DNA from 2 places in the Citrobacter europaeus genome. Region 1 is predicted to be linked to the other one. Evidence: predicted binding sites of a transcription regulator. Region 1 holds the regulator's gene; the other holds the start of a gene.
The links. The regulator PhoB, encoded in region 1, activates phosphate uptake and scavenging genes when phosphate is short. The targets are predictions, from matches to a motif close to CTGTCATAAAACTGNCNNAT.

Region 1 (16,327 bases):
TTGCCATCGACAATGGTCATCACCGACTCGATGCCTTTGATCTCTTCTTCCGGCACGCTGAAGTAATCTTTAGACAGCACCACCAGGTCGGCCAGTTGATCTTTCTCGATGCGCCCTTTCTTACCCTGTTCGCTGGAGAACCAGGCGCTACCGGCCGTCCACAGTTCCAGCGCCACATCGCGTGGCAGGCGATTGTTATCATCGTACATCGCCATACCACCAACGGTACGGCCCGAAACCAGCCAGTAGAGCGCGGTCCACGGGTTGTAGCTGGCCACGCGGGTGGCGTCAGTCCCCAGTCCGACCGGAACGTCAGCCGCCAGCATTTTCGCCACCGGCGGTGTATGTTTGACCGCATCTTTACCATAGCGATCGACAAAATATTCGCCCTGGAACGCCATACGGTGCTGAACCGCTATCCCGCCCCCCAGCGCTTTTACACGCTCGATATTCCGTTCGGTAATCGTTTCGGCGTGATCGAAGAACCAGTGCAGACCATTGAACGGGATATCACGATTTACCTTCTCAAACACGTCCAGCATTCGGCTGATGGATTCATCGTAGGTAGCATGCAAGCGGAACGGCCAGCGGTGCTCAACCAGGTGTCGCACCACGCGCTCCAGCTCATCTTCCATACCTTCCGGCAGATCCGGGCGTGGCTGGAGGAAGTCTTCAAAATCCGCGGCCGAGAAAACCAGCATTTCCCCTGCCCCATTGGCACGATAGAAGTCGGTTCCCTGCCCTGGCTTGAGCATATCGGTCCAGCGTTCAAAGTCTTCCAGTTCCTGCTTCGGACGCTGGGTAAACAGGTTGTAGGCGATACGCACCGTCATCTGTTTATTGGCGTGTAGCTGCTCAATTATCTCATAATCTTCCGGGTAGTTCTGGAACCCGCCACCCGCATCGATGGCGCTGGTCAGTCCCAGACGGTTCAGCTCGCGCATAAACTGACGGGTCGAGTTAACCTGCATTTCCAGCGGCAGTTTTGGTCCTTTTGCCAGCGTCGAATAAAGGATCATGGCATTGGGTTTGGCGATCAACATTCCGGTCGGGTTGCCGTTGCTATCACGCACAATCTCTCCGCCCGCCGGATCCGGCGTCGCTTTGGTGTAACCGACGGCTTTCAGCGCGGCGCGGTTGAGCAAAGCCCGGTCGTAGAGATGCAGAACAAAAACCGGAGTATCGGGAGCAGCTTCATTCAGTTCTTCGAGGGTTGGCATGCGACGTTCGGCAAACTGGAATTCACTCCAACCTCCCACCACGCGTACCCATTGCGGCGACGGCGTTCTGTCCGCCTGCTCTTTAAGCATACGTAGCGCGTCCGCCAGCGACGGCACGCCTTCCCAACGCAATTCCAGATTGTAATTCAGACCGCCGCGAATGAGATGCAGGTGCGAATCGTTCAGACCCGGGACCACCGTATGTCCCTGCAGATCAACAACCTGCGTCCCTTCGGCGGCAAAGCTCATTACCCGCTCGTGGCTCCCGGTCGCCAGGATTTTACCATTGGCGATCGCCACCGCCTCAACCTGCGGGTTTTGTTTTTCGAGAGTATGAATTTTTCCGTGAGTCAGAATTAATGTGGCAGTTTGCGACATATCAATCTCCTGAGAAACCGGTCAGGCTTTTTTCAGCCATCCGGCAAACAGACGGGTTACGATGGGCATCCAGAACCAGACCACCAGCGCAACCACAAAGGCATCATTGATGAGATGCAGGAGTAACGAGCCCTTCATTGCAGGCAGCACCATGCCGGTCAACCACGGCACCAGATTGGTGCTGGGAAATATCACCAGCAGGGTTATCAGAAACTGTTTCCAGCGTTTGGGCTGGCGTACATGGGGCGCGGGCGGCGTAAACCAGAATGCCGCTTCGGTACGAACTTCGGTTTTGTCACCTTCCGCCAGCAGTGGAGCAATCTCTTCGACCAGCACGCGGCGCGTATCGGACTGGGTCCAGTTATACAGATGCTCAAGCGTGTCGAAGCGGATAATGATGTTCCACAGGTTGTTGCCATCTGCCGGGCGAATCACGTTCGCGCCGAGATGACCGGGAAATTCAGCCGCTACAGGCATGATTTTCCCCAACCACTGCTCATACCGCTGCGCCTGCTCAGGTAGCAGGGTGTGGGTAATCACCAACGTCACATGTTTGCTCTGCGCCATGAAGGGTTCCTTGTTGAGAGGAAACAGGCCGCTTAGGCCAGGAAAGCAATACACAAAATCATTAATGGTGCATCGAGGCGGCAAGGTTGTGGATCCCCGGGGGCTTACATAAGTAAGTGACCGGGGTACGCAAACGAAGCCAACAAAGATGCAACATGAAGGATGACGTGTATTTAAGCTTTACGTTCCGGCGCGCCATGCACCATGGTATAGGCATAATCCACGCCCATACCGTAAGCGCCGCTGTGCTCGCGCACCAGATCCATAACGGCGTCGTAAGTTTCTTTGCGTGACCAGTCGCGCTGGTACTCGAGAAGAACCTGTTGCCAGGTCACGGGAACGGCGCCCGCCTGCACCATACGATCGATAGAACGTTCATGGGCATCTACGGACGTACCGCCGGAAGTATCGGTCACCACATACACTTCGTAGCCCGCTTCCAGCGCCATCAGCGCAGGGAAAGTCAGACATACCTCGGTCCACAGCGCGGAGATAATCAGTTTTTTACGTCCGGTCGCTTCCACGGCCTTCACAAACGCCGCATCTTCCCAGGAGTTCATTGAGGTGCGTTCAATGGGTTTTACATCAGGATGAACCGCTAACAATTCTGGCCAGATATATCCGCTAAAACTTTTCGTTTCCACAGAAGTATAAATCACCGGAACATTGAATATTTTCCCGGCTTTCGCTAATGCCACGGTATTATTTTTTAAAGTCTGGCGATCAATATTCGCTACACCAAATGACATTTGCGGCTGATGATCAATAAAAATAAGCGTAGAGTTTTGAGGGTCAATCAGTTCCCGAATAGACATATCACACCTTCTTAATCAATAAGTTAAAAGGCAACGGTCTGTATCTGCCGTCAGCAGCAGGATCCTGAATCAGAAAGCTTGTTGAGTATAGCGGGAAATTTCTAACGAGTTATTAAAGAAAACTTACCATCCTGTGAAACTATTAATTTTGTATTGCGATATATCCTAAACAACATCAAAAAAATGCGCATAACTCATCTAATTTATTCACTGGCATTGTTTTTCTTCATTCGGTACAACAGAGAGGTTTAATTTTCAGGATATTTTCTGCTTATGCGCATCAATCTGGATGTTTTGCTCATTCTCGACGCACTCGACAAACAGGGTTCATTTGCCGCGGCGGCCGAATCGCTGTTTAAAACCCCTGCGGCACTCAGCTATATGATTCAAAAGCTGGAAAGCGACCTGAATATCGAGTTGCTTGACCGTTCCGGACACCGGGCTAAGTTTACCGACACCGGACAGATGATGCTGGAAAAGGGACGTTTGCTGCTGAGCGCGGCAAAAGATCTCGAAAAGCAGGCAGTGCAGCTGAGTTCAGGCTGGGAAAAAGAGCTGGCAATTGCGCTGGACGATTCCTTTCCCCTCGCCTCGCTGTTGCCGATTATCGATGAATTTCACGCGCTGAATAAGCAAACTCGCCTGAGCTTTACCCACCATACGCTGGCGGGTTCCTGGGAGGAACTGACCCATAATGGAGCAGATATTATTCTGGGAGCGATTAATGAACCGCCAACGTCTGCGGCCTGGTCCTACAAAATGCTCGGTACGCTGGACAATGTGTTTGTCGTTGCACCTGAGCATCCGCTGGCCGCAGCAACGGACGGCCTGACCAACGAGCAGTTGTGCCTGCATCGGGCGATTGTTATCAGCGACAGTGCGCGCTTTTGTCATCCGTTACAAACCAATCTGATGGAAGAACAAGCGCAGATCCGCGTCGATGACTTCCACAGTAAAGTGATGCTACTTCGGGCCGGCATGGGCTGCGGATTTCTCCCACGTCATATTGCCAGCCCGTGGCTTGCCACGGGCGAGCTGGTGGAAAAAACGGTTATCTCATTTCGCCAAAAAGACGTGGCCTATATGGCCTGGCGCAATAACCGTGATGGGCTGGCACAGCGCTGGTGGCGAGACGCGCTGCTGGCAAGCCGGGAGGTTGCGCGCTTATATCAATGACCTGACCACACCGAGGCGGTAATCGCCGGCAGCGTCAGGATATCATCAGCAAGCACGCCTTTACCCTCTTTGTGCTGCCATTGGCTGACGCTCAGTAATGGCGAGGCTGGCAGGACCACTTCACAGGCGTGGCCACGGTTAATCGCCACCAACACGCGCTGACGGTTTAGCACGCGGACAAACACCACCACGTTATCCTCGGCGTAAATCACCTGACAACCGCCATGGCGTAACGCCTGGCTTTGATGGCGTAATTTAGCCAGCCGCCGGTACAACGCCAGCAGGTTAGCGTCCTGTTTTTCAGGCTGCCACGGGAACGGTTTGCGACAAAATGGATCGTTGTTCCCATCCAGCCCCACTTCGTCACCGTAGTAAATACAGGGCACGCCAGGCCAGGTAAACAGCCACACCACCGCCAGCGGTAACCGTGCAACGTCTTTACCAAGCAGAGATTTAAAACGGGCGGTATCGTGGCTGTCGAGCTGATTAAACATCCGCAGTTGCTGCTGATGCGACAAACCCGCACGGTAGTTGTCCATCCACGCCATACAGGTCTGGGCATCAATAGATTGCGGATCGTATGAGATATCAGTATTGGCGAGGAATCCCCAGAGGGGGAAAGTAAAGCCGCGATAGTTCATGGCGGCATCTTCGGCATCAGCCTGCAACCACTGGCGCGCATCGCCAAAATGTTCGCCCACCACATACGCCTCTGGCTGGGTTTCTTTTGCCGCCTGCGTAATACCGGCCACGTGCTGCAGGTTGTTGCGCGCGCCACCGGTCTCTCCCAGCATGTGCACCACATCCAGACGCCAGCCGTCCATACTCCACGGCGCTTTCAGCCAGTGGCGGACGATACTGTCTTCGCCGCGATAAATTTCATTCACCAGACTTGCGGAGGAAAAGTCCAGCTTAGGCAGGCTGGCATACCCCAGCCAGTCGAGCGCGACACCATCATCTGAAAAATGATACCAGTCGCGCCAGGGAGATTGCGGATTATGGCACGCCCCGTCGGTTCCCCGATTATGCCGGTCAAACCAGGCGTGCGAATCGCCGCTATGGTTAAAAACACCGTCGAGAATCAGCCGTATGCCCTGCCGTTGGGTGTTGTGACGCAGGCGCAGCAGTGCCCTGTCGCCGCCAAACTGTGGATCAACATGGCGGTAATCTTCGGTATCGTATTTATGCACGCTCGGCGCGGTAAACACCGGATTCAGATACAGCGCCGTGACCCCTAACGTTTTCAGGTACGGCAGCTTTTCACTGATGCCATCCAAATCACCGCCATAAAACGTGGAGCCGCCGGCCTGAGCCATAAGCGGCTCGTCCCACTCGCGCCGCACAATATCGTGCCCGGCCGCGTGGTGGTAATAGACATTATCCTGAGCCGCTTCACGCGACTGGCTGCGGGCAAAACGGTCCGGGAAAATTTGATAGAAAATCTGATCGGCGACCCACTGCGGACCGTTATCCGGCACATCAATCGCAAACTGCTCCAGACGCGCAGGCGGAAAACGGCTGAAACCCTGCGGGGTAAACCACAGCTGACGATCGAGCCAAAGTAATTTAAAGCTATAGCGTCGACGAGGCTGCCCGCTGGAGAGATCGATTGCCGCTCGCCACGCGGTCACGCCCGGCTGCGGCTGGCTGCGCTGCTTGTGCATAGCCAGCGAAATCTCTTCGTTATCGTTTTCTGCGCGTAGCGTCACCCGCTGGGGTGGATTCTCCCCCGCCAGCCATAATGTAATCGTCAGTTGATCTTTGTTTTGCTTAACAAATGGGGCAACCGGAAGGTGCCAGGCGTTCAACATCACGTATCCCCTTTGATGATAATGACGTCACCTTGCCATAGCGAAGTGCAGGATCACTCCTCATCTTAACGTTTATTGGGGGAGGAGCTCGGGGGAGGAGAAAATTGCCGGGTAACATCAGGCTACCCGGCAAAAATATTACTGCGCTTCAGCCAGTTGACGCTCGCGACGGCGCTTGAAAACCCAGCCGGCCAGCAGCAGGATAATCCACGCAAAGCCGACGTACAGCGAAATACGGGTATCCGGATGATAGCCGATAAGCGCGATGATAAAGACCAGGAAAATTAGGCCAATAACGGTCGTCACAACCCCACCCGGCACTTTAAATTTCAATGCCTTGACCTCTTCCGGCGGCAGACGACGACGGAAGGCAATCTGCGACAGCAGGATCATAATCCACACCCATACCGTGGCGAAGGTCGCCAGAGAGGCGATCACCAGGAAGACGTTTTCCGGCATGATGTAGTTAAGATACACCGCAAACAGCAGCGCGATGGTCATCACCATCACCGTGACCCACGGCACGCCACGACGCGAGGTCTTAGCGAACATTTTCGGGGCGCTGCCCTGCTCTGCCATACCGTGCAACATACGACCCACGCCGAAGACGTCAGAGTTGATGGCCGACAGCGACGCGGTCAGTACGACAAAGTTGAGGATCCCGGCGGCAAAGGTAATGCCCATATGCTGGAACGTCAGAACGAACGGGCTACCGTCGGTGCCAACCTGGTTCCATGGGTAAATGGACATGATGACGAACAGCGTCCCCACGTAAAACACGAGGATGCGCATCGGTACGGAATTGATGGCGCGCGGAATAGATTTTTCCGGGTCTTTGGCTTCACCTGCGGTAATCCCGATAATCTCAATCCCGCCGTAGGCGAACATTACCATTTGTAACGACATCACCATGCCGAGCCAGCCGTTGCTGAAGAAACCGCCGTTGCTCCACAGGTTATGGATACCGGTCGGTTGCCCGCCGTTGCCAATCCCCCAAATGATGATGCCGAAACCGGCGACAATCATGATGATAATGGTGGCGACCTTAAAGAACGAAAACCAGAACTCCAGCTCGCCAAACACCTTCACGCTCATCAGGTTGATGGCGCAGATAATCAGCACCACGCTGAGGACCCAAATCCAGTGCGGAACGGCAGGGAACCAGACCCCCATGTAAATACCAAAGGCAGTCACGTCGGCAATAGCGACAATCAGGATTTCAAAACAGTAGGTCCAGCCGGTGATGTAGCCTGCCAGCGGTCCAAGGTTTTCCTGCGCGTAGCGCGAGAAGGAGCTGGCAGCCGGGTTATGAACGGACATTTCGCCCAGCGCACGCATAATAATATACGCCGCTACACCGCCGATAATATAGGCCAGCAATACGCTTGGCCCCGCCATTTTGATGGCATCGGCCGAGCCGTAGAACAGCCCAGTGCCAATTGCTGAACCTAATGCCATAAAGCGAATGTGCCGGGTGCTCAGCCCACGCTTTAGCTTGTTATTACTTTCCATCGATTCCTAACCTGTTAACACAATAAAAAAACCACGGGGCCATATTAATAGCCCCGTGGTTAAAACTTATTGTCAGTGATATTAGTGTGCGCTGGAGGTCACTTGTCGACCCGCTGCGCGATCCCAGATAACTGCCAGGATCACCATCACGACTGTTGGCATCAACCACGCCAGCCCCTGCTCCGCCAGCGGTAAACGCTGGGTCCAGGCCGGTAACACGTCGCCAATTGCAGAAGCTTTAATGCCATCAAGGATACCAAAAATCAGGCTGATAAACATCGCAGGTGCAATGACGCGGGAAGAATTATGCCACCATGAGCGGGTAAAGCTTAATACAACCAGTGCGATACATGGCGGATAGATAGCCGTCAGCACCGGAATAGAGATCTGAATCAGATGGCTCAGACCCAGGTTAGAGACCACCATCGAGAAGCCGCCGAGGATAAATACCAGCGTACGATAAGACAGTGGAACATACTGGGCAAAGAACTCTGCGCATGCGCAGGTCAGGCCAACCGCGGTGACCAGACAGGCGATGAAAATCAGCGCCGCCAGCAGGAAGCTTCCCGCGCCACCAAAGGTGTGCTGAACATACGCATGCAAAATTGCCGCGCCGTTAGCAGACTGATCGACCAGAATCGCGCTATCTGAACCCAGACGGAACAGCGCGAGATACAGCAGCGTTAAGCCCACACCCGCCATCAAACCCGCCCAAACGGTGTAACGGGTCAGCAGACGCGCTTCAGTAACGCCACGCGAGCGAGCAGCGTTAACGATAACAATACCAAATACCATCGCGCCCAGCGTATCCATGGTCAGATACCCGTTCACGAAGCCATTAGAAAACGCCGCAGTTTGATAGGCCTCCATCGCATTACTGATCGGGCCCGCTGGCCAGACAATTGCAGCGACAGACAGTACCACCAGCGCCAGAATTTTCAGCGGCGCCAGGAAATTACCAACCGTATCCAGCAGTTTACCCGGATACAGTGAAACCAGAATGACAATCGCGAAATAGATAACGCTATAGATAAACAGCGGCAACGCAGAGTCACCGGTCAGCGGTGCAATCCCGACTTCGAAAGAGACCGTCGCGGTACGTGGAGTAGCAAATAACGGCCCAACTGCCAGATAGCAAACGGTCGCCAGCAGCAGACCGGCGACTTTACCGATAGGCGTGCTCAGTCGGTCCACACCACCACCGACTTTCGCCAGCGCGACAACGGTAAGCACCGGCAAACCAACGGCGGTAATCAAAAAGCCAAAAGCCGCAGTCCAGACGTGTTCACCTGCCTGCAAACCAACCATTGGGGGGAAGATGATGTTACCTGCACCAACGAACAGTGCAAATGTCATAAATCCCAAAGCGATAATATCGCGCGATTTTAACTGATGGGTCATAAAGTCTTACTGCCTGTGGATGTGGTGTTGAAAATAATAAATTTTTGCCTTTCCCTGGGGGACAATACAGCGGCATTTTTGCTCAATTCCAGCGGGAAACACTCCCGAGCTGGCGCGGCGAAGAATAGTTTTTCGATTTACCGCGCAAATGCAGTCGGTATGACAGCACCTGGAGCGCAATTTAAACGCTTATAACGTTTTAAAGCAAGGTGGGATCCAAAAACCAGAACAATATAGCGATATGAAAAATTGGGTTAGCACAAAACACCATTTCATGGAAAAAGGTATGGGTAATAGTTCGAACAAAAAACAATCAAACGTCGTAAAATTCAGGAGTCATATATTGACCGCATGGAAAAAGCCAGCTTGTGCTGGCTTTTGGAAAGTTAATCTTACGAATGTGCTTTAACCGTTACTTTTGGCAATCAAACGTTCTGGGATCACGAAACTAAATCGCGTCCCCTGACCTGGTTCGCTTTCGATATTCAAGCGGCTGTCGTGATGATGCAGCGCATGCTTCACGATGGCCAGACCCAGCCCGCTACCGCCTGTTTGCCGCGATCGCGCTTTATCCACTCGGTAAAAACGTTCGGTCAAACGTGGAATATGCTCGGCGGCAATGCCCGGACCGTTATCTTCCACACAAAACTCCGCCCCCGACGCCACATGCTGCCAGCGTACGGTAATGTGCGTTCCCGCAGGCGTGTGGTTTACTGCGTTGTAGACGAGATTCGAGATAGCGCTACGCAACTGTTCCTCGTTACCCCGCACGTTCAGGCTGTTATCAACATCAAAGGTAAACGTATGTTTTTGCTGGCTCAGCGTCTGCGCTTCATGCTCAACTACGCGCAGCATCATGGGTACATCGACCTTCTCATTCAGTTGCAACGTCGGTGCAGCCTCAATTTTTGACAGCGTCAGCAGCTGTTTCACCAGTCCTTCCATGCGGTACGTTTGTTCACGCATGGTATGCAGCGCTTTTTCACGCGTCGTCCCTTCCAGCGGATGCTCCTGCATCATTTCCAGGTAACCCTGTAACACCGTCAGCGGCGTACGCAGCTCATGGCTGGCGTTGGCAAAAAAGTTACGTCGTGAACCTTCAAGTTGGTGCATCTGGGTAACGTCGCGCGCCACCATCAGCAGTTGCTTATCGGTGTAGGGCATCACGCGAATTTCCAGATGCCGTCCGGTATTGAGCACCAGATTGATAGGCCGGCTAAAGTCGCGCGTTTTCAGATATTGTGTGAATTCCGGATAGCGAAGCAGGTTAAGAATATTTTGCCCGCTATCGTCCGGCCAGCGCAGTCCCAGAACCTGCTGAGCCAGTCCGTTACACCAGAAGATACCGCCTTCTTCGGTGGTCAACACCACCGCGTCGGGTAGCGATTCCGCCCCGCTGCGAAAACGTTTAATCAGGTTACCCAGTTCTCGACGGCGCTTTTTGTTGCGAAGCTGCATTTGATGCAGCCCATATAACAGCGGCTCCCAACTGCCTCGCCCCGGCGGCGGCGTCATGCTTCTGTCGACCCATAGCCACCAGGACAAACGTAATAGATTCCAGAAATGCCAGATAAGCAGGCCCGTTACCGACGCCAGTAAAAACCAGGGCAGGTAACCGAAAAAAGCGCTAAGGATAAATGCCGGTATGCAGCACAGGATCAGCTCCAGTACCAACCTTTTCCATGACAATCGTTCTAGCAAACGTCTTACTCCATTTACGGCCTACTCCATCAGGCCATGATTCTTGTCAGTCAGAAGCGGGTCGAAAAACGATATCCCGTCCCGCGAACCGTCTGCACCATACGATCGTGTCCGCTGTGCTCCAGCGCTTTACGTAAGCGGCGGATATGCACATCCACTGTCCGGTCTTCCACGTAGACATTGGTTCCCCAGACATGATTGAGGAGTTGTTCACGGCTGTAGACACGCTCAGGGTGAGTCATAAAGAAGTGCAACAGTTTGAATTCGGTCGGCCCCATATCCAGCGGATCCTCGCCGGTCATCACGCGATGCGAGGTCGGATCAAGGCTTAGCCCCTGCATCTCAATAACCTCTTCCACCGCCATCGGGGAAATACGACGCAGAACCGCTTTAATACGCGCCACCAGCTCCTTGGGAGAAAACGGCTTGGTAATATAGTCATCCGCGCCGGTTTCCAGACCCCGAACGCGGTCTTCCTCTTCACCTCTCGCCGTCAGCATCATCACAGGGATGTCCCGCGTCATCGCTTCGCGCTTGAGATGTTTAATAAACTGCAGACCCGAGCCGCCGGGAAGCATCCAGTCAAGTAAGACGAGATCCGGCCAGGGTTCATTGAGTTGGTTCACAGCACTGTCATAGTCTTCGGCTTCAACGGGTTGAAATCCGTTTTGCTCGAGCACGAAGCAGACCATTTCACGAATTGGAGCTTCATCTTCTACGACCAGAATACGTCTCGCCATGATTTGCCCTGTTTATAATTAAATCGTTTGCCATCAATACAGTGCCATTATGCGTCAGTTTTATGACAGATTTATGAAAAGATAGCCCAGGTTTAACGCAGCCCGGTGAATTATGACAGCCCGGAGACAAGATATTAACGTCCTTACAGGGTTATAATCCCCGCCATTGTTTTATCGTCATGGAACTCTTATGCGTATCCTTCACACGTCTGACTGGCATCTGGGCCAAAATTTCTACAGCAAGAGCCGCGCCGCTGAACATCAGGCCTTTCTCGACTGGCTGCTGGAAACGGCGCAATCCCAGCAGGTGGATGCCATAATTGTGGCAGGCGATATTTTCGATACTGGCTCACCGCCAAGCTATGCCCGAGAGCTGTATAACCGCTTTGTCGTCAATTTGCAGCAAACCGGCTGTCATCTGGTGGTGCTGGCAGGTAACCACGACTCCGTCGCCACGCTCAATGAATCTCGCGACATTCTGGCATTTCTCAACACCACGGTCGTTGCCAGCGCCGGCCATGCGCCGCAAATTCTGCTACAACGCGACGGCACCCCGGGGGCAATCCTGTGTCCGGTTCCTTTTTTACGTCCGCGCGACATCATCACCAGCCAGGCTGGACTGACAGGACAAGAAAAACAGCAGCATTTGCTGGGCGCGATTACTGATTATTACCAGCAGCAGTATCAGGACGCCTGTACGCTGCGCGGCGATCGGAATATCCCCATCATTGCGACCGGACATTTGACCACCGTCGGCGCCAGTAAAAGTGACGCCGTACGTGACATTTATATCGGTACGCTGGACGCCTTCCCGGCACAAAACTTCCCACCAGCGGACTACATCGCGCTGGGACATATTCACCGGGCGCAGGTTATCGGCGGCACGGAACATATCCGCTACTGCGGTTCGCCGATTGCGCTCAGTTTTGACGAGTGCGGCAAAAACAAATGTGTACATCTGGTGAGCTTTGAAGCGGGGAAACTCAGCGCCGTTGAAAATCTCACCGTCCCGGTCACGCAGCAGCTTGCAGTACTGAAAGGCGATTTAGCCGCCATTACCGCCCAGCTTGACCAGTGGCGCGACATGCAGCAAGAGCCGCCGGTGTGGCTGGATATTGAAATCACCACCGACGACTATCTGCATGATATGCAGCGCAAAATCCAGGCCTTAACCGAAGATTTACCGGTAGAGGTGTTACTGGTGCGCCGCAGCCGGGAACAGCGCGAACGTATCATGGCCAATGAACGGCGTGAAACGTTAAGTGAACTGAGTGTGGCGGAAGTTTTTGACCGCCGTCTGGCGCTGGAAGAACTCGAAGAACCACAGCGTGAGCGGCTTAACCAGCTGTTTAGCGCAACCTTGCACACGCTTGCCGGGGAGGCTGAAGCATGAAAATTCTCAGCCTGCGCCTGAAAAACCTCAACTCCCTGAAGGGAGAATGGAAAGTCGATTTTACCGCCGAGCCTTTTGCCAGCAACGGGCTGTTTGCCATCACCGGACCAACGGGGGCGGGGAAAACCACCCTGCTGGACGCGATTTGCCTTGCGCTGTACCACGAAACGCCACGCCTGAATACCGTGTCACAGTCGCAAAACGACCTGATGACCCGCGACACCGCAGAGTGTCTGGCCGAGGTCGAATTTGAGGTGCGGGGCGAAGCCTACCGCGCTTTCTGGAGTCAGAACCGGGCACGCAACCAGCCTGAGGGCAACCTGCAGGTCCCGCGCGTAGAACTGGCCCGCTGCGCCGATGGTAAAATCCTCGCCGATAAAGTCAAAGACAAGCTGGAGATGACCGCCGAGCTTACCGGGCTGGATTACGGTCGTTTTACCCGTTCGATGCTGCTGTCTCAGGGGCAGTTCGCCGCATTTCTTAATGCCAAACCGAAAGAGCGCGCCGAGCTGCTGGAAGAGCTAACCGGCACTGAGATCTACGGCCAAATTTCCGCGATGGTGTTTGAAAAACACAAATCAGCGCGTACGGCGCTGGAAAAACTGCAGGCCCAGGCCAGTGGCGTTGCGTTATTAGCACCAGAGCAGGTGCAATCCCTGACAGAGAGTTTGCAGGTACTTACTGACGAAGAAAAACAATACATTACCAGCCAGCACGTCCAGCAACAGCACCTCAACTGGCTTATTCGGCAAAATGAGCTACAAACGGACATAAATCGCCACCAGCAGGCATTACAGGCTGCTCTTCAGGCGCAAGAAGACGCGCAGCCACAACTGGCGGCGCTGAGTCTGGCGCAACCGGCCAGAGCGTTACGCCCACACTGGGAGCGAATCCAGGAACAAACGGCTACTATCGCGCGCACGCGGCAGAAGATTCAGGAAGTGAATGCTCGCTTACAAAGCAGCTTAGCGCTGCGCGGGCGCATCCGTCAGCAGGCGCACACGCAATCGACCGCGATGCTCGCCGGACAACAGACGCTAACCGACTGGCTGAACGAACATGACCGCTTCCGCTTGTGGAGTAGCGAACTGGCAGGCTGGAAAGCACTGCTGGCCCAACAGTCCGATGCCAGTGCCCAGCTACGCCAGTGGCAGCAGTTGCGAGAGAACGACATGCGTAAGCTCGATGCGCTGGCGCTTCCCACGCTGACCCTTTCGCCGCAGGAGGTAACACAAGCGCTGGCGCAACATGTGCAGCGTCGTCCGTTACGTCAGCGACTGAGCAACCTGCACGGACAAATCGCCCCGAAGCAAAAGCAGCTGGCGCAGCTACGCGCCACGCTTGTACAGCGTCAGCATGAGCTGACTCAACGCAACGCGGTGCTTGCCGAAAAACGTCAACGTTATAAAGATAAAAATCAGCAGCTTGCCGATGTGAGAATCATTTGTGAGCAGGAAGCCCGTATCAAAGATCTGGAAAGCCAGCGGGCATTACTGCAATCCGGTATGCCTTGCCCGCTTTGCGGCTCCACCGCACATCCGGCAATTGAGCGCTATCAAACGCTCGAACTGAGCGTGAATCAGACGCGACGTGAGGCGCTGGAAAAAGAGGTTAAAACGCTGGCCGATGAGGGTTCAACGCTACGCGGACAGCTCGAGGCAATAAGCCAGCAGCTTCAGCGGGATGAACGCGAAGTACAGACGCTTTCTCAGGAGGAGCAAGCACTTACTCAAGAGTGGCAGACGGTCACCGCCAGCCTCAACGTGACGCTGCAACCGCAGGATGACATCGCCCCATGGCTTGCTACCCAGGAAGAGCATGAGCAGCAGCTTCACCAATTGAGCCTGCGCCATACCCTGCAGGCGCAAATCGCCGCGCATACAGAGCAAATAACTCAGCTCCAGCAGCATATTGAACAGCGTCAGGCGGCGCTAACCGCCGAGCTGGCCCGTCATGGCCTGTCCCTTCCGGCTGAGGATAACGTCGCCTCATGGCTAAGCGAACGGGCGAACGAAGCCCAAATGTGGCAACAACGCCAGAGCGAACTGAGCGCTTTACAGACCCAAATAGCCCAGCTTGCGCCGCTGCTGGAAACGCTGCCAGAAACCGAGGCACTTCCTGAAAACAATAAGGGTCTGTCGCTGGAAAACTGGCGGCAGGTGCACGACGATTGCCTCTCCTTACAGGGGCAGTGGCAAACGTTGCAACAGCAGGAGGCGCAGGACGTTCAGCGCGCCGCAGAAATTCAGGCACAGTTTGATGCCGCATTGCAGGCCAGTATTTTTCCCGAACGCGATGCCTTTATTGCCGCCCTGCTGGATGAAGAGACCTTCACCCGTCTTGAGCAGTTAAAGCAGTCACTCGAAGGCCAGCAGCAACAGGCGCAAACCCTGCTTAATCAGGCTCAGCAGGCGCTGGCGACTCATCAACAACAGTTTCCAACTGGGGTGGATCTCACACTCACGGCACAACAACTGCACGATGCGCTGGCAAAACTCACCCAGAAGCTACGGGATAACACCACTCGTCAGGGCGAAATTCGCCAGCAGTTGAAACAGGATGCTGACAGCCGCCAGCAGCAGCAGGCGCTGATGCAGGAGATGGAAAAGGTCGCGCAGCAGGTCGAAGACTGGGGATATCTGAATGCGCTGATCGGCTCGAAAGAGGGAGATAAGTTCCGCAAGTTTGCCCAGGGGCTAACGCTGGATAATCTGGTCTGGCTTGCCAACAACCAGTTGACCCGTCTGCACGGCCGCTATCTGTTGCAGCGCAAGGCCAGCGAAGCGCTGGAGCTGGAAGTGGTTGATACCTGGCAGGCCGATGCCGTGCGTGACACGCGCACGCTCTCCGGCGGCGAGAGCTTCCTCGTGAGTCTGGCGCTGGCGCTGGCGTTGTCCGATCTGGTCAGCCACAAAACGCGGATTGACTCCCTGTTCCTCGACGAAGGTTTCGGCACGCTGGACAGCGAAACGCTGGATACCGCCCTGGATGCGCTCGATGCGCTCAATGCCACCGGCAAAACGATTGGCGTCATCAGCCACGTTGAAGCGATGAAAGAGCGCATTCCGGTACAGATCAAGGTTAAAAAAATCAACGGACTGGGCTACAGCAAACTCGACAAGATGTTTGCGGTGGAGTAATCGACCAGCGGATGTGGTTTCACAGGCCGTATAAGCGCTGGCGCCCTCCGGCACTCTATGTAGCACAATATTGCATACTCAGGGACGGATATGAAATGGCATTCCACTTCGCTTATCCGCAAGCTATCGCTATTGGCGGCGAACGTTCGCCGCTATGACGCACGTCCTGCGTCTTTCTTGTTGGCAGGTGGTATGAAAAAAGTCATTTTCTCTTTAGCGCTGGGGACATTTGGTCTGGGCATGGCCGAATTTGGCATCATGGGTGTACTCACCGAGCTGGCGCGGGACGTGGGCATTTCCATCCCTGCTGCCGGCCATATGATTTCGTTTTACGCTTTTGGCGTGGTGCTGGGCGCGCCCATTATTGCGCTCTTTTCCAACCGCTTTTCGCTCAAGCATATTCTGCTGTTTCTGGTCACGCTGTGCGTGATTGGCAACGCCATCTTCACCCTCTCCTCCTCTTACTTCATGCT
Region 2 (16,327 bases), 1.0 Mb from region 1:
AAATCAGTAATCACCTGTTTTTCAATGAAAAATACGAATAGCTATTGATCTGGACACTAATTAACAATTGATGATTTTGCCAACAGTACACATAGCGCGATATACTAAAAATTCTCGCAGCAACTGAACGTTAAGCCTATGAAATACGATACATCCGAGCTTTGTGACATCTATCAGGAAGATGTCAACGTCGTGGAACCGCTGTTCTCTAACTTTGGAGGACGGGCGTCGTTTGGCGGACAAATCATCACGGTAAAATGTTTCGAGGACAACGGGTTGCTGTACGATCTGCTCGAACAAAACGGCCGTGGTCGTGTTCTGCTGGTCGATGGCGGCGGTTCTGTCCGTCGTGCACTGGTCGATGCCGAACTGGCAAGACTGGCCGTACAGAATGAATGGGAAGGTCTGGTCATCTACGGCTCAGTCCGCCAGGTAGACGATCTGGGAGAACTGGATATCGGCATTCAGGCGATTGCCGCCATTCCGGTAGGTGCTGCAGGTGAAGGGATTGGGGAAAGCGATGTGCGCGTCAACTTTGGCGGCGTGACGTTCTTCTCCGGCGACCACCTGTACGCCGACAACACCGGGATAATCCTCTCCGAAGACCCGCTCGATATCGAGTAAAGAAAATACCGCAAGTCGGTGTGAGGCCAGTCAGTTAAACAACTGACTGGTTTTTTTTTGCCGCTCCCCCTTTCGATTCCCCCATCCTGCGCATTGACGAAGAAAAAACTCTCTCTATACCTAATGATGAATCTCATCACTCTCATCACGAGGTCATCATGCATATCGATCTGACAGGTAAAAAAGCGCTGGTCACAGGGGCCAGTCGAGGGTTAGGGCGCGCCATCGCACTGTCGCTGGCGAAAGCCGGTGCTGATGTTGTTATAACCTATGAAAAATCTGCGGAGAAAGCCCAGGCCGTTGCCGATGAAATTACAGCGCTTGGCCGCCATGGTGAGGCCATTCAGGCAAACAGTGCTGACGCTCAGGCAATTCAGAACGCCGTAAACCGCACGGTACAGTCACTTGGAGGACTGGATATTCTGGTCAACAACGCTGGGATCGCGCGCGGCGGCCCGCTGGAGTCGATGTCACTGGAAGACATCGACGCATTGATTAACGTGAATATCCGTGGCGTGGTGGTAGCCATACAGGCCGCGTTGCCACATCTCCCTGAAGGTGGGCGAATTATCAATATTGGCAGTTGCCTTGCCAACCGCGTCGCCCAACCGGGGATTGCTGTTTACGCGATGACTAAATCAGCGCTCAACTCGCTAACCCGTGGCCTGGCTCGCGATCTCGGCCCACGGGGTATTACCGTTAATCTTGTCCATCCTGGCCCAACTGACAGTGATATGAACCCAGCAGATGGCGAGCAGGCAGAATCCCAACGGCAGCTTATTGCTACAGGGCATTATGGAACACCGGAGGATGTTGCAGCGGCGGTGACGTTTCTGGCAAGCCCAGCGGCTGGGCAGATTTCCGGCACCGGTCTGGACGTAGATGGGGGTTTGAATGCCTGAAACGAACGTTGTATTGCGGTAAGCTATTGTATTGCCGGATGACAGCTTGCGCCTTATCCGGCCTACAAACTCGTACTCTAAATCCTCTAAAGATTTCGCGTCAGGGCAAGGCGGCAAGTAAGTGAATCCCCAGGAGCATAGGCCACTATGTGACTGGGGTGAATGCACGCAGCCAACGCCGCCATAACGTGAAATATGACGAGGATTAGACTTCTTCCATACGACCCAGCAAGGCATGCAGACGATCCTGCCAGCCGTTCTGCTGTTCTTTCAGGTTGTTGTTCTCACGCTCCAGCTCTTCACGCTGCTGCTGTGCAGACTGAACTTCCTGCGACAGTGAGTTGTTTTTTTCTTTCAGCTCTTCGATTTCCATCTGCAACAGCGTGATGGTATCAATCGCCTGCTGTACTTTTGCTTCCAGTTTCTCAAACACTTCTAATGACATCGTCATACCTCTCCTGAATTGCAAGGCGTTGATGGATAAAAATCCTCGTCCCGATAACCGGCGACGCCTTAATAAAAACGAGCGCACTCTACTTAACACCGATTGTATGAAGCCGCGTCATCCCTGTCCAGCGGCATCCCGCGCAGATTGCGGTTTGCAACACTTTTAGTCTTTCTCCTGGTGACATTACTGTCATAACTCTTAAGTGTTAACAGGTTGTTCAGTGAAATGATTCAGCTCACACTATTTTTGTATAACAAATACCGCGCAATGGCGCGAAAACGCTCATTTTGTTGATGGAGTACACACATTTTAATTTCGATATTTCTCGTTTTTGCGCGTTAACGATAAATTAACAGTGTGCCTACCGGCTCCGGGGATGTCAGTGACCTTCTCGCAAACAATAAACATTAAACTCTCTTCAGGATCCGATTATGAGTCAAACCTCAACCTTAAAAGGCCAGTGCATTGCTGAATTCCTCGGTACCGGGTTGTTGATTTTCTTCGGTGTGGGCTGTGTCGCTGCACTCAAAGTAGCTGGGGCTACTTTTGGTCAGTGGGAAATCAGTGTCATCTGGGGTCTGGGGGTAGCAATGGCTATCTATCTGACCGCAGGCGTTTCTGGTGCACATCTGAATCCAGCGGTAACCATCGCACTCTGGCTGTTCGCCTGTTTTGATAAACGCAAAGTTGTCCCTTTTATTATTTCGCAAATTGCCGGCGCCTTTTGCGCAGCGGCATTGGTTTACGGGCTTTATTACAATCTTTTCCTCGATTTCGAACAAACTAACCATATCGTGCGCGGCAGTACCGAGAGCCTGGGTCTGGCAGGTACTTTCTCCACCTACCCGAATCCGCATATCAATTTTGTGCAGGCCTTCGCGGTTGAAATGGTCATTACCGCTATTCTAATGGGGCTGATTCTGGCTCTGACCGACGATGGTAACGGTGTGCCTCGTGGTCCGCTGGCACCGCTGCTGATCGGTTTGTTGATTGCCGTTATTGGTGCTTCCATGGGGCCGCTGACAGGTTTTGCCATGAACCCGGCACGTGACTTCGGACCGAAACTCTTCGCCTGGATGGCCGGATGGGGTGAGATTGCCTTCACGGGTGGTCGCGATATCCCTTACTTCCTGGTCCCGGTGTTTGGCCCGATTACCGGCGCGATTTTAGGCGCATGGGCATATCGCAAACTGATTGGTCGTCATTTACCGTGCGATGTCTGCGCGATTGAAGAAAAAGACGTTGCGACCAACACTCAACAAAAAGCTTCGCAGTAATGTGACTACGGGACAAAAAAATTATGACTGAAAAAAAATATATCGTTGCGCTCGACCAGGGCACCACCAGCTCCCGCGCGGTCGTAATGGACCACGATGCGAATATCGTTGCCGTTTCACAGCGCGAATTCGAGCAAATCTACCCGAAAGCAGGTTGGGTAGAACACGACCCAATGGAAATTTGGGCGACCCAAAGCTCAACGCTGGTAGAAGTTCTGGCGAAAGCCGATATCAGTTCCGATGAGATTGCAGCGATCGGTATTACCAACCAGCGTGAAACCACCATCGTCTGGGAGCGTGAAACCGGTAAACCAATCTATAACGCTATTGTGTGGCAGTGTCGTCGTACCGCGGATATCTGCGAAAAGCTCAAGCGCGACGGTATGGAAGAGTACATCCGCAATAACACCGGTCTGGTCATTGACCCGTACTTCTCCGGCACCAAAGTGAAATGGATCCTCGACCACGTAGAAGGCTCGCGTGAGCGCGCTCGTCGCGGTGAACTGCTGTTCGGTACCGTAGACACCTGGCTTATCTGGAAAATGACGCAGGGACGCGTACACGTAACGGATTACACCAACGCCTCGCGTACCATGCTGTTCAACATCCACTCTCTGGACTGGGATGACACGATGCTGGATGCGCTGGATATTCCGCGAGCCATGCTGCCAGAAGTACGTCGTTCTTCTGAAGTGTACGGTCAGACCAACATCGGTGGTAAGGGCGGCACGCGTATTCCTATCTCCGGTATTGCCGGTGACCAGCAGGCGGCACTGTTTGGCCAGCTATGCGTGAAGGAAGGGATGGCGAAAAACACTTACGGTACCGGCTGCTTCATGCTGATGAACACCGGCGAGAAAGCCGTTAAGTCCGAAAACGGACTGCTGACCACCATCGCCTGCGGACCGACCGGGGAAGTGAACTACGCGCTGGAAGGTGCGGTATTTATGGCTGGCGCCTCCATCCAGTGGCTGCGTGATGAAATGAAACTCATCAGCGATGCATTCGACTCCGAATATTTCGCTACCAAAGTGAAAGATACCAACGGCGTGTACGTCGTTCCGGCATTCACCGGCCTTGGCGCACCGTACTGGGACCCGTATGCACGCGGGGCCATCTTCGGTCTGACCCGTGGCGTAAACTCCAACCACATCATCCGTGCAACGCTTGAGTCAATTGCTTATCAGACCCGTGACGTACTGGAAGCGATGCAGGCTGACTCCGGTATTCGTCTGCATGCCCTGCGCGTCGATGGCGGTGCGGTAGCCAACAACTTCCTGATGCAGTTCCAGTCCGATATTCTCGGCACACGCGTTGAGCGCCCGGAAGTCCGCGAAGTCACCGCATTGGGTGCGGCATACCTCGCCGGTCTGGCTGTTGGCTTCTGGCAAAATCTGGATGAGCTGCAGGAGAAAGCGGTTATCGAGCGTGAATTCCGCCCTGGCATTGAAACCACCGAACGTAATTTCCGCTACAGCGGCTGGAAAAAAGCGGTCAAACGCGCCATGGCGTGGGAAGATCACGACGAGTAATACGTCATTGCCGGATGGCGACTGTGCCTTATCCGGCAATATCTTCGTGCGGGGGCAACCCCGCACACACATCAATAATCGCCCACCCTCCCCTGTGCTACACTTCGCGCCATTCCTTTCTGCTACGAGTTTGCAATGAGACGAGAACTTGCCATTGAATTTTCACGCGTGACCGAAGCGGCCGCGCTGGCTGGCTATAAATGGCTGGGCCGCGGCGATAAAAATACCGCTGACGGCGCGGCGGTAAACGCCATGCGTATTATGCTCAATCAGGTCAACATTGACGGCACCATCGTGATTGGCGAAGGTGAGATTGATGAAGCGCCGATGCTGTTCATCGGCGAGAAAGTCGGAACCGGTAACGGTGATGCAGTCGACATCGCCGTCGATCCTATCGAGGGCACGCGCATGACGGCCATGGGCCAGGCGAATGCGCTGGCGGTGCTGGCGGTGGGCGATAAAGGCTGTTTCCTGAACGCGCCGGACATGTACATGGAAAAGCTGATTGTCGGCCCTGGCGCAAAAGGGTCCATCGATCTGAACCTGTCGCTGGAAACCAATCTGCGAAACATTGCAGCCGCGATGAACAAACCGCTGAGTGATCTGACCGTCACCATTCTGGCAAAACCACGTCATGACGAAGTTATTGCAGAGATGACGAAACTGGGCGTGCGCGTCTTCGCTATTCCTGACGGCGACGTTGCGGCCTCGATTCTGACCTGCATGCCAGACAGTGAAGTTGACGTGCTGTACGGCATTGGCGGCGCACCGGAAGGCGTGGTTTCCGCAGCCGTGATCCGCGCGCTGGACGGCGACATGCAGGGCCGTCTGCTGGCGCGTCACGACGTCAAAGGCGACAGCGAAGAGAACCGTCGTATTGGCGAGCAGGAACTGGCCCGCTGTACCGCTATGGGCATCGAAGCAGGCAAAGCGCTGCGTCTGGATGAAATGGCGCGCAGCGACAATGTCATTTTCTCCGCCACTGGCATCACCAAAGGCGATCTGCTGGAAGGGATTAGCCGTAAAGGCAATATCGCGACCACCGAAACGCTGCTGATCCGCGGCAAATCGCGCACGATCCGCCGCATTCAGTCGATTCACTACCTCGATCGCAAGGATCCCGATGTGCAGGCGCACATCCTGTAATTGATTTGATCAATAGAGCCTTCCAGCCCATCCGGGCTGGAAATCTTTCCTCCAACGAACGAAGATAAGGCAATCAAAGCAGACAGGAGAAAACCATGGCAGATTGGGTAACAGGCAAAGTCACAAAGGTGCAGAACTGGACCGATGCCCTGTTTAGTTTGACCGTGCGAGCTCCGGTTCTTCCTTTCACTGCTGGTCAGTTCACCAAGCTTGGCCTTGAGATCGACGGCGAGCGCGTCCAGCGCGCCTATTCCTACGTCAATGCGCCTGACAACCCCGACTTAGAATTTTATCTGGTGACGGTTCCCGACGGTAAACTCAGCCCCCGCCTGGCGGCGCTAAAACCTGGCGATGAAGTCCAGGTGGTGAGTGAAGCCGCTGGCTTCTTCGTGCTGGATGAGGTCCCTGATTGCGAAACGCTATGGATGCTGGCAACCGGCACGGCTATCGGCCCGTATTTGTCGATTCTGCAGTTAGGCAGAGACCTGGATCGCTTTAAAAATCTGGTGCTGGTCCACGCCGCGCGCTATGCCGCCGATTTGAGCTACCTGCCGTTGATGCAGGCGCTGGAAAAGCGCTATGAAGGTAAATTACGCATCCAGACGGTTGTCAGCCGGGAGACAGCTGCAGATTCGCTGACCGGGCGCGTACCGGCGCTGATTGAAAACGGTGAACTGGAAAAAGCGGTAGGGCTGCCAATGGATAAAGAAACCAGCCATGTGATGCTGTGCGGAAATCCACAAATGGTACGCGATACGCAGCAACTGCTGAAAGAAACCCGGCAGATGACCAAACATCTGCGCCGTCGACCGGGCCATATGACTGCTGAGCACTACTGGTAAGAGCGTTTTACTTGCCCGGTAAGCGCCCCCGGGCATTTTGCCGAATGGCGACGCTAACGCGCCTTATCCGGCCTACGAGTCAGCTCTGTACTTCACGTCCTGCGTATCTTTACCATATTTATTTTCGTCCTGGGTGCCAACGAACGCGCCCAGATCGATGAGCATGCCGACCAGAATCAGCGTCGGAACAAAGCGGCCAACTGCCCATTGCCAGACGCCGGGCAACATCGCCCAATTTCCGGCAAGCAGCATCCAGGCCAGAATCATCAACAGCGCCCACGCCCCGGAACGTCCCCGATCGTGCAGGCGTTTTACCGTCACTGCCGCCGTCGGCCACAGCAGACACACCAGACAAAATGCCGCGGTCTGAATATCGAGTAATTGCTTGCTCGCCAGCGAGAACAGAACCAACATACCGACAATCCACAGACCTATCCAAATCCAGAAATCACGGCGCCCGAGGCGCCCTTTAAATGAGAATAACCACTGCTGTATGGTCATGTAAGTTCCTTTATTATTACCTTCCAGAACAGTTTACCCTTTTGACAAGCTCGACGGTTACCGTTTTAATCGTGAGCAGTGAGAATGAAAGGTACGATTGATGAAGCAAGGATTTACACTGTTTTTATTATTGTTTTCAGCCTTAACCGCAAGCACTGCGGCACTGGCGGAAGCGCCATCGACGGCAACCACGGCCCCCTATTTACTGGCGGGTGCGCCGACTTTTGACCTGTCGATTAGCCAGTTTCGCGAAAACTTTAATACGCAGAATCCGAAGCTTATCCTGAATGAGTTCCGCGCCATCGACAGCAGTCGCGATCGGGCAAATCTCACCCGCGCGGCCAGCAAAATCAATGAAAACCTGTATGCGTCCTCCGCCCTTGAGCGCGGCACCTTAAAAATCAAAAGTATGCAAATAACCTGGTTGCCGATTCAGGGACCAGACCAAAAGGCAGCCAAAGCGAAAGCGCTGGAATATATGAGCGCCGTCATCCGCACCGTCGCGCCGCTGCTGACGAAAGAACAGAGCCAGAAAAAGCTGCAAAAACTGCTCGCAGCGGGCAAAGGTAAGCACTATTACGCCGAAACTGAAGGCGCAATTCGCTATGTTGTTGCAGATAACGGGGAAAAGGGGCTGACCTTCGCTGTTGAACCGATTAAGCTGGCACTATCAGAAAGTCTTGAGAAGGCGAATTCCCCCTAAATTATTCACGTTTCAGGAAGGCGGCGACGCAACGAATCCCCTGGAGCTTACATCAGTAAGTGACAGGGGTGAGAGAGTACAGCCAACGCACCTGCAACGTGCAGAATGACGGGGAAATGATAAAAAGCAAAGCCTTTCAGGGGATGAATCTCTATACTGTTTCACAGACCATGCTGCCCTGACGGGCGGCCATATTCCTTAATTCGCTGACAAGCGTGGAGAAATGAAATGCGACATCCTTTAGTGATGGGTAACTGGAAACTGAACGGCAGCCGCCACATGGTAAACGAACTGGTTGCTAATCTGCGTAAAGAACTGGCTGGCGTTGCTGGCTGTGCAGTAGCGATTGCTCCGCCGGAAATGTATATCGACCTGGCGAAACACGCCGCTGCCGGTAGCCACATCATTCTGGGCGCGCAGAACGTTGACCTGAACCTGTCTGGCGCATTCACCGGTGAAACAAGCGCGGAAATGCTGAAAGATATCGGCGCGCAGTACATCATCATCGGTCACTCTGAACGTCGTACTTACCACAAAGAGTCTGACGAGCTGATCGCTAAAAAATTCGCCATTCTGAAAGAACAGGGTCTGACTCCGGTTCTGTGCATCGGTGAAACCGAAGCAGAAAACGAAGCGGGCAAAACTGAAGAAGTCTGCGCACGTCAGATCGACGCCGTTCTGAAAACTCAGGGCGCGGCAGCATTCGAAGGCGTCGTCATCGCTTACGAACCAGTATGGGCTATCGGTACCGGTAAATCTGCAACTCCTGCTCAGGCTCAGGCTGTTCACAAATTCATTCGTGATCACATTGCTAAAGCTGACGCGAAAATCGCTGAACAAGTTATCATCCAGTACGGCGGTTCCGTGAACGCAGCCAACGCTGCTGAGCTGTTCGCTCAGCCGGACATCGACGGCGCGCTGGTTGGCGGTGCTTCTCTGAAAGCAGATGCCTTCGCGGTCATCGTTAAAGCAGCAGAAGCCGCTAAACAGGCTTAAGTTGTATGACGGGAGGAGCACTCCTCCCGTCGCATCAGGTCTACCAGTATCCCAGCCAGTGCCACCAAAAGGCGCCGGTTACCCCCCAAATGGTCAGGTTGACCACGCTCATTACCAGCCCCGTTTTCCACCACTCCGCCAGCGTGACATAGCCTGAACCAAAGATGATAGGCGCAGTACCCGTGCCATAGTGCGTGAGCGACATCATCAGCGAGGAGGAGAAGCCGAGCATCAACCCAAGTAGCGCCGGCGGCGCCCCCAGGCCTAATCCTGCGGCGAAGAACGCAGCGAACATCGCCGTAATATGTGCAGTTGTACTGGCGAAAAAGTAGTGCGAGTAGACGTAAAGCAGGATCAGCAGTAGCGTCGCAATACTCCAGTGCACACCCAGATGGTCGATTGCGCTACCCACGCTGGTTGCCAGCCACCCCACCAACCCCAACTTGCTGAGAAAATCCGCCATCATCACCAGCGCGGCGAACCAGACTATGGTATCCCATGCTCCACGGCACTTAAGAATGTCATCCCAGCTTAATACGCCCGTCATCAACAGAATCGACAAACCAATTAACGCGGCGCTGGTAGGATTTACACTCCAGCTACTGCCCATCAACATTGCGGGAACGCCCGCCCACAGGCAAAGCAGCAAAATGAAGACGGCCAGGGTAATTTTCTCTGCCAGTGAAAGCGGACCTAGCGCCTCCAGTTTTTGTCGTGCGAACTGAGGCGCATTTGGCGTGCGTGTGATGGCTGGCGGGTAGAGCCACCAGATAACAATCGGCATGACGACCAGTGAGACCACCGCGGGAAGCAGCGCGGCGATAGCCCACATTCCCCAGGTCATATTCAGCACCCCATCCGTTCCCTTCGTTAAAAAGCTAACGATTAAGGGGTTAGGCGCGGTCGCGGTGATGAACATTGCCGAGCTGATGGGGTTAATGTTGTAATTCACCAGCGCCAGATAGCGGCCCGTTGAGCCATTCTCGTTGTTGCCCGGTTGCGATCCGAGGCTTTCCGCAATCGCCCGCATTACCGGATGGATAATGCCGCCGCCACGCGCGGTATTGCTTGGCGTTACGGGTGCGATCAGCGTTTCCGCAAGGGTTAATGCCCACGCAATACCCAGCGTTCTTTTACCAAACAGCGCAATAAACCCGTAGCCAATACGCGCGCCCAACCCGGTCTTTAACAGGCTTTGCGACAGCATGATGGATAAACCAATCAGCCAAATCAGTTGATTAGAGAAGCCACTCAAGGCATCGTTCAGCGCGGCCGAGGGTTTACCGGGGTTAGTGACGCCGGTCATCGCCACCAGCATAATCGCCACAACCGCAATGGCGCCAATGGGCATGGCTTTACCGATAATCGCTGCGATCGTACCAATGAACAACGCCAGCAGATGCCACGCTTGCGGAGTGACATCAGGCGGACACGGGATAACAAACCAGATGGTAAGCGTGATCGCGAGCGAAATGATGGCAGGCCAACAGCGGATAGGGGTCAAACTGTCCATGAATCAATCCTTGAGTTTCCAGTGCACAAATCTGCGCCCCGGTATTAACCGCCATCAGCCCAAATAAAACAATTCATCATCTCACAAAACAAAAAATTAACATTTATATACAGTTATAATTTATCCAGCATACTGAACCAGAGATAATCCAACGGCAGAAGCAACAGATACGTTGCCGCCGCCAGCGAAATGCACAGCAACATCCCCGCCCTCGCAGGCACTTTCCCAAGCGCCATCGCCACCACAATCGGCGAAGCCTGATACGGCAGCAGCGGTGTGGAATATCCCAATACCTGAATCATAATCACCGACAGCAGCGGAAACCCCGTCGCATCGGCAAAACTTTGTGCCAGCGTGGTATACAACGCCGGAACACCGTTCGCTGTCATAATAAAATTGAGCGCGGTGGTAATGCCTGTCAGCGCGAGAAAGCTGGTAAACGGTTTTTCCGCATCCAGCGGCATCACCTGTAACAGCGCCTCGCCCACAGCGCTGCCAATGCCGGTCTGGGTGACGGTGATCGCCAGACCCAAAATACCCGCTACGTAAATACAGGTGCGAATATTTACCCCAGTGGAAAACTCATCGCCATTGATAAAACCAACCCGTGGTAGCAGTGTGATAACCGCCGCCGCCAGCCCGGTCCACGCAGGACCAATACCATGCCAGCTTTCGCTAACCCACAGCAGCAGCACCACGGCCAGCATCCAGGCCAGGCGTTTTTCATCCCGACTCATCGGCTCCAGCGGTGTGAGATCGCGCGGCGCATGGGGCTTACCAGGGAACAGCCAGCAGATAAGCACGATAAGCACCGCCCCCTTAAGCCAGCCCAGAACTGGCGTATGCAGCAGCAAATAGGGAAGATAATTGAGGTGGATGCCGTAAGAGCCTTCCGCCGCGCCGCTCATCACCAGATTCGGTACGTTAGCGGGTAAAATCGTCGCGGAAAGCTGGAACGTGCCAAACCCAACGGCCAGCGCCAGACCATACCAGGCGCGCGTACCGTCGTTAATCCCGGCCCGCTTCGCCATCGCCGCGACAATCGGCATCAGCAGCGCAATGCGGCCCATGTTGGATGGCATCACAAACGCCAGCGCGTAACTCAGCAGCACCACGCTCGCCACCATTAACGGCCAGGAGTCGGTCAACCGCGATGACAGCGCCCTCGCCGCCCTGTCCGCCAGCCCCGTTTTACGAATCGCGATACCCAGCACAAATCCACTGAAAACCAGCCAGAACGCCGACGACGCGAAGCCGCCAAAAATCACATCCGCAGGCGCGACTTTGGCAACCATCGCTACGGCAAAGAACAGTAGCGCCGTTATAAACTCCGGCAGCAGCGACGTGGCCCAGAGCAGGATGGTGATGCCAACCACCAGAGAGGGGATAAACAGAGGGTGTGTAAGCCAGAGCGACATGCCTGTCTCCTGTTGTTTTTTTCAACAAGAATACGGGGACAAGCATGCGGAGTAAACGCCAGATTAGGTGGGGTTAACGCAGAATATCACACTGATGATCCTGAATTTCCTCAGCGGAGGCGAGATTGAGCGCTAGCAGATTGCGCTGGGTCGCCAGCAGGACAAAAGACTCATCGCTCTGACGCACCATCGCCAACGCATAGCTGCCCATATGCTCACGCGCATCCGGCACCTCTTCTGCCAGCATCATAAATGGGCTGCGTTGCGCCAGTTCATTTTCCGTGACGCGGCGCGCCAGATATTCATGACCGCGCAGCCCGCCAGGTAAAGGCAGCCAGCGGGTGCTGATTTTCGCCAGATTGTCATCCAGCTGTTGTCTGACGTCAGTTCGCAGGCAGGAGATATGAATGTGCAGGTGATTTTGCGTACGCCCGCTACGCGAGTTAATGGTCAGCGATACCGCTTTGTCAGGGATTTCGTGGCCGTATTTCTGGCTCATAAAGCTGCGCGCCTGCCAGGCCAGCCAGAAAAAGTTCGGCGTGCCTGATTTCAACAGTAGCGGGCTTTCCGTACCGTTGATGCGGTAAGTGGGCATCAACAAATATTGCAAAGGGCCATTTCGGTCTTTGAATACCACATATCCGGCATCCGGCTTCACTTCTGCGCACGGCGCGGGATCCTGCTGCTGCAACTGGTGCGGCAGGCATTGCTGAAGAACAATCTGGCGTAATGCGTCCGGGTTGCCGGTGAATTTCCAGTACCCGATACCTGCAGCGGCGGCGACCACAATCACCGCCAGTAAAAGATAGCCTGCTTTTTTCATTACGCGTTTCCTGTATCCCATTGAAGGGCAAGAGTAACGCAAAACCATGACAAATAAAAAACCCGGTCGCATTAAGCCACCGGGTCGGTAAATCACAGATTTATTTATCGTTTGCTGATCTGGTCGAACGTACCGCCGTTAGAGAAGTGCTCTTTCTGCGCTTTCGTCCAGCCGCCAAACTCTTCGTCGATGGTGAACAGCTTCAGCTTCGGAAATGCGTTTTCGTATTTCTTCGCAACGTTAGCATCACGTGGACGATAGTAGTTTTTCGCTGCAATTTCCTGGCCTTCCGGGGAGTAGAGATACTTCAGGTAAGCCTCTGCCACCGCTTTGGTGTCTTTCTTTTCCACGACTTTGTCGACCACGGAAACGGTCGGCTCCGCGAGGATGGATTCACTCGGCGTCACTATCTCGAATTTGTCTTTACCCAGCTCGTTCGTTGCCAGTAGCGCTTCGTTTTCCCAGGCGATCAGTACATCACCGATACCGCGTTCAACGAAGGTATTGGTTGAGCCACGCGCACCGGAATCCAGTACTTCAACGTTCTTATACAGGGCTTTCACGAAGTCTTGTGCCTTGGCCTGATCGTTGTTGTTGTGGTACAAGGCATAGCCCCATGCCGCCAGATAGTTCCAGCGTGCGCCACCGGAGCTTTTCGGATTCGGCGTAATGACCGACACGCCAGGTTTGATCAAATCGTTCCAGTCATGAATTTGTTTAGGATTGCCTTTGCGGACCAGGAACACGATGGTGGAGGTATACGGCGCGGAGTTATCCGGCAGGCGCTTGATCCAGTTTTTATCAATTCGACCACGTTCAGCAATGGCATCTACGTCGTAAGCCAGTGCCAGCGTCACGACATCGGCTTCAATGCCGTTGATGACGGAGGTCGCCTGTTTACCCGAACCACCGTGTGACTGGCGGATCACGACGTTGTCACCCGTCTCCTGCTTCCAGTGCGCACTGAAGGCCTTATTGTACTGCTCGTATAGTTCACGCGTTGGATCGTACGATACGTTAAGTAACTGAATATCCTTTGCCAGAACGCTGGTCGATGCCAGCAATAATGTTAACCCTACGCCCCATTTGTTCATCGCCCAGCTCTCTTATGTGATGTTGTGATGAGCAAAGCGTGCCAGAAAGGCATCCAAACATTAAAGAATAAAAAAAGATTTGCTATAACTTCGAGGAATAAATCTGAGGGTTTGCCGGATGGCAGCTAACGTCTAATCAGGCCTACAAGTCTCTGCAACCTGTAGGCCTGATAAGCGAAGCGCCATCAGGCGCGCAAAAAATACAATCAGTACAGTTTTTTCGCGCAGTCCAGCCAGTCACCTTTGAACGGACGCTTCATGTTTTCAATAGCGTCAATAATGTCGTGGTGAACCAGTTTCTCGTTCTGAATACCTACACAGCGACCGCCGTGGCCTTCCAGCAGCAGTTCAATGGCATAGGAGCCCATACGGGATGCCAGGATACGGTCGTAAGGTACCGGAGAACCGCCACGCTGGATGTGACCCAGTACGGTTGAACGCGTTTCACGGCCGGTTTCTTTCTCGATGTAATGCGCCAGTTCGTCAACGTCACACATGTGTTCAGTGATCGCTACAATCGCGTGTTTTTTACCTTTCGCGATACCGGCTTTGATTTCAGCAACCAGATCGTCACGGCTGAATTCTACTTCCGGAACCACCACGAACTCACAACCGCCGGCAATCGCTGCCGCCAGGGTCAGATCGCCACAGTAGCGGCCCATCACTTCAACGATGGAAATACGCTGGTGAGAAGAAGAGGTATCGCGCAGACGGTCAATTGCTTCAACTACGGTACCCAGAGCGGTGAAGTAACCGATGGTGTAGTCGGTACCTTTGATATCGTTGTCGATAGTGCCCGGCAGACCGATGCATGGGAAGCCCATTTCAGTCAGGCGTTTTGCCCCCATGTATGAACCGTCACCACCGATAACAACCAGCGCGTCAATGCCACGCTTTTTCAGGTTTTCGATAGCCACCGCACGCACATTTTCGTCGCGGAATTCCGGGAAGCGGGCAGAACCAAGGAACGTACCGCCACGGTTGATCATGTCGGACACGCTGTAGCGGTCAAGTTGAACCATACGGTCTTCATACAAACCCAGGTAGCCATCATGGATCCCCATGACTTCCAGCCCTTCCGTCAACGCTGCACGTACAACACCACGGATTGCTGCGTTCATGCCCGGCGCATCACCGCCGCTTGTCAACACACCGATTTTCTTAATCATGACTACCTCTGAACTTTGGAATGCAAAATGAAATCTGCTGCCGGAAGTCGATTCCGCATATCGAAACGATCCAACGAATATGCAGATAGTATAACAATCACTTCCTGCTGAATTGATTCAGGTCAGGCCAAATGGTGGTAATTTATACACAAAATGCTGGCCCGGTTCACTTTTTTTACAACGAATTATGAAAGATCAAACATCTTGCCTTCCTTGGGTACGACCGAACAAGGATCCTGATGAATGATGACATCCGATCCCGGGAAACGCCGTAAAATTGCCTGCTCAACCTGTTCAGCCACTAAATGCGCCTGAACGAGCGGCAGATTATCTTCCATTTCCAAATGAATCTGAATAAAGCGGGTCGGCCCTGACTGCCGCGTGCGAAGATCGTGAGCGCCGCTGACTCCGGGCCATGACGTCACAATATCAATAATTTCCTGACGTTCTTCATCGGGTAAAGCACGATCCAATAAAGACTGTACCGCCTCATACCCCATGCGTAATGCGCTATATAAAATATAGATGCCAATCCCGAGCGCAAACAAGGCATCTGCGCGATGCCAGCCGTACCATGCCAGCCCAAGCGCCACGAGAATCGCACCGTTCATCATAACATCAGACTGATAATGAAGCATATCCGCCCTGACGGCCTGACTTTGCGTGCGTTTTACTACCCAGCGCTGAAACGAGACCAGAATGATTGTACACACCAACGCAATGATGGTGACAATCACCCCGACGCCAGGATCTTTCATCGGCGTAGGTTGGATGAGATGCTGAATCCCGGTCAGGAATAAAAACAGCGCCGAACCGGAAATAAACATACTTTGTGCCAGCGCCGCCAGCGATTCCGCTTTTCCGTGTCCGAACGTATGCTCATCATCTGCGGGCTGCAGCGAATAGCGCACCACCAACAGGTTGGTTAACGAGGCCGCGATGTCCACCAGAGAATCCACCAGCGCTGCCAGAATACTGACCGATCCGGTGTACCACCACGCAAAAATTTTGATCAAAAGTAACAGCGATGCCATCACGGTCGCCGCGATTGCCGCCCGGCTAACCAGCCGCCCATAGGTTTGATTCATAAACACTCCTGCCAGGATATGCCGCTAGTATAACGGATGAAGTAAAACAGTCAGGCAATAACCGAGTGACAAATTTTGGGCAAAAAAAACCCCCACATCATGTGGGGGAAGACAGGGATGGTGTCTATGGCAAGGAAAACAGGGTTACTACTGGGAACGTGAGTTGCTACTACTCAATAAATTCAACGATGAGCTTTTTTTCCAGTGCGCTACGTCGCGCAGTTGCTCCATTCGTTGTTCATGTTTCTCAT

Region 2: WHR59_RS22905 (MIP/aquaporin family protein) is a predicted target of PhoB. The motif match lies at 2,161-2,180, and genes of this name have one in related genera.

What each region holds. Positions count from the first base shown of each region.
Region 1 is NZ_CP148084.1:3,874,009-3,890,335, forward strand. Features, by position in the region: gene WHR59_RS18290 (amidohydrolase) at 1-1,598, opposite strand, end outside; gene WHR59_RS18295 (antibiotic biosynthesis monooxygenase) at 1,620-2,165, opposite strand; gene WHR59_RS18300 (hydrolase) at 2,339-2,980, opposite strand; gene WHR59_RS18305 (LysR substrate-binding domain-containing protein) at 3,254-4,156, shown strand; gene malZ (maltodextrin glucosidase) at 4,150-5,967, opposite strand; gene proY (proline-specific permease ProY) at 6,106-7,479, opposite strand; gene brnQ (branched-chain amino acid transporter carrier protein BrnQ) at 7,561-8,880, opposite strand; gene phoR (phosphate regulon sensor histidine kinase PhoR) at 9,286-10,581, opposite strand; gene phoB (phosphate response regulator transcription factor PhoB) at 10,632-11,321, opposite strand; gene sbcD (exonuclease subunit SbcD) at 11,512-12,714, shown strand; gene sbcC (exonuclease subunit SbcC) at 12,711-15,854, shown strand; gene araJ (MFS transporter AraJ) at 16,047-16,327, shown strand, end outside.
Region 2 is NZ_CP148084.1:4,892,440-4,908,766, forward strand. Features, by position in the region: gene rraA (ribonuclease E activity regulator RraA) at 139-624, shown strand; gene WHR59_RS22895 (SDR family NAD(P)-dependent oxidoreductase) at 783-1,526, shown strand; gene zapB (septal ring assembly protein ZapB) at 1,732-1,977, opposite strand; gene WHR59_RS22905 (MIP/aquaporin family protein) at 2,406-3,251, shown strand; gene glpK (glycerol kinase GlpK) at 3,275-4,783, shown strand; gene glpX (class II fructose-bisphosphatase) at 4,919-5,929, shown strand; gene fpr (ferredoxin--NADP(+) reductase) at 6,025-6,771, shown strand; gene WHR59_RS22925 (DUF805 domain-containing protein) at 6,844-7,272, opposite strand; gene WHR59_RS22930 (YiiQ family protein) at 7,373-7,975, shown strand; gene tpiA (triose-phosphate isomerase) at 8,204-8,971, shown strand; gene WHR59_RS22940 (DASS family sodium-coupled anion symporter) at 9,012-10,484, opposite strand; gene WHR59_RS22945 (SLC13 family permease) at 10,598-11,902, opposite strand; gene WHR59_RS22950 (CDP-diacylglycerol diphosphatase) at 11,976-12,725, opposite strand; gene sbp (sulfate/thiosulfate ABC transporter substrate-binding protein Sbp) at 12,830-13,819, opposite strand; gene pfkA (6-phosphofructokinase) at 14,026-14,988, opposite strand; gene fieF (CDF family cation-efflux transporter FieF) at 15,174-16,076, opposite strand; gene cpxP (cell-envelope stress modulator CpxP) at 16,224-16,327, opposite strand, start outside.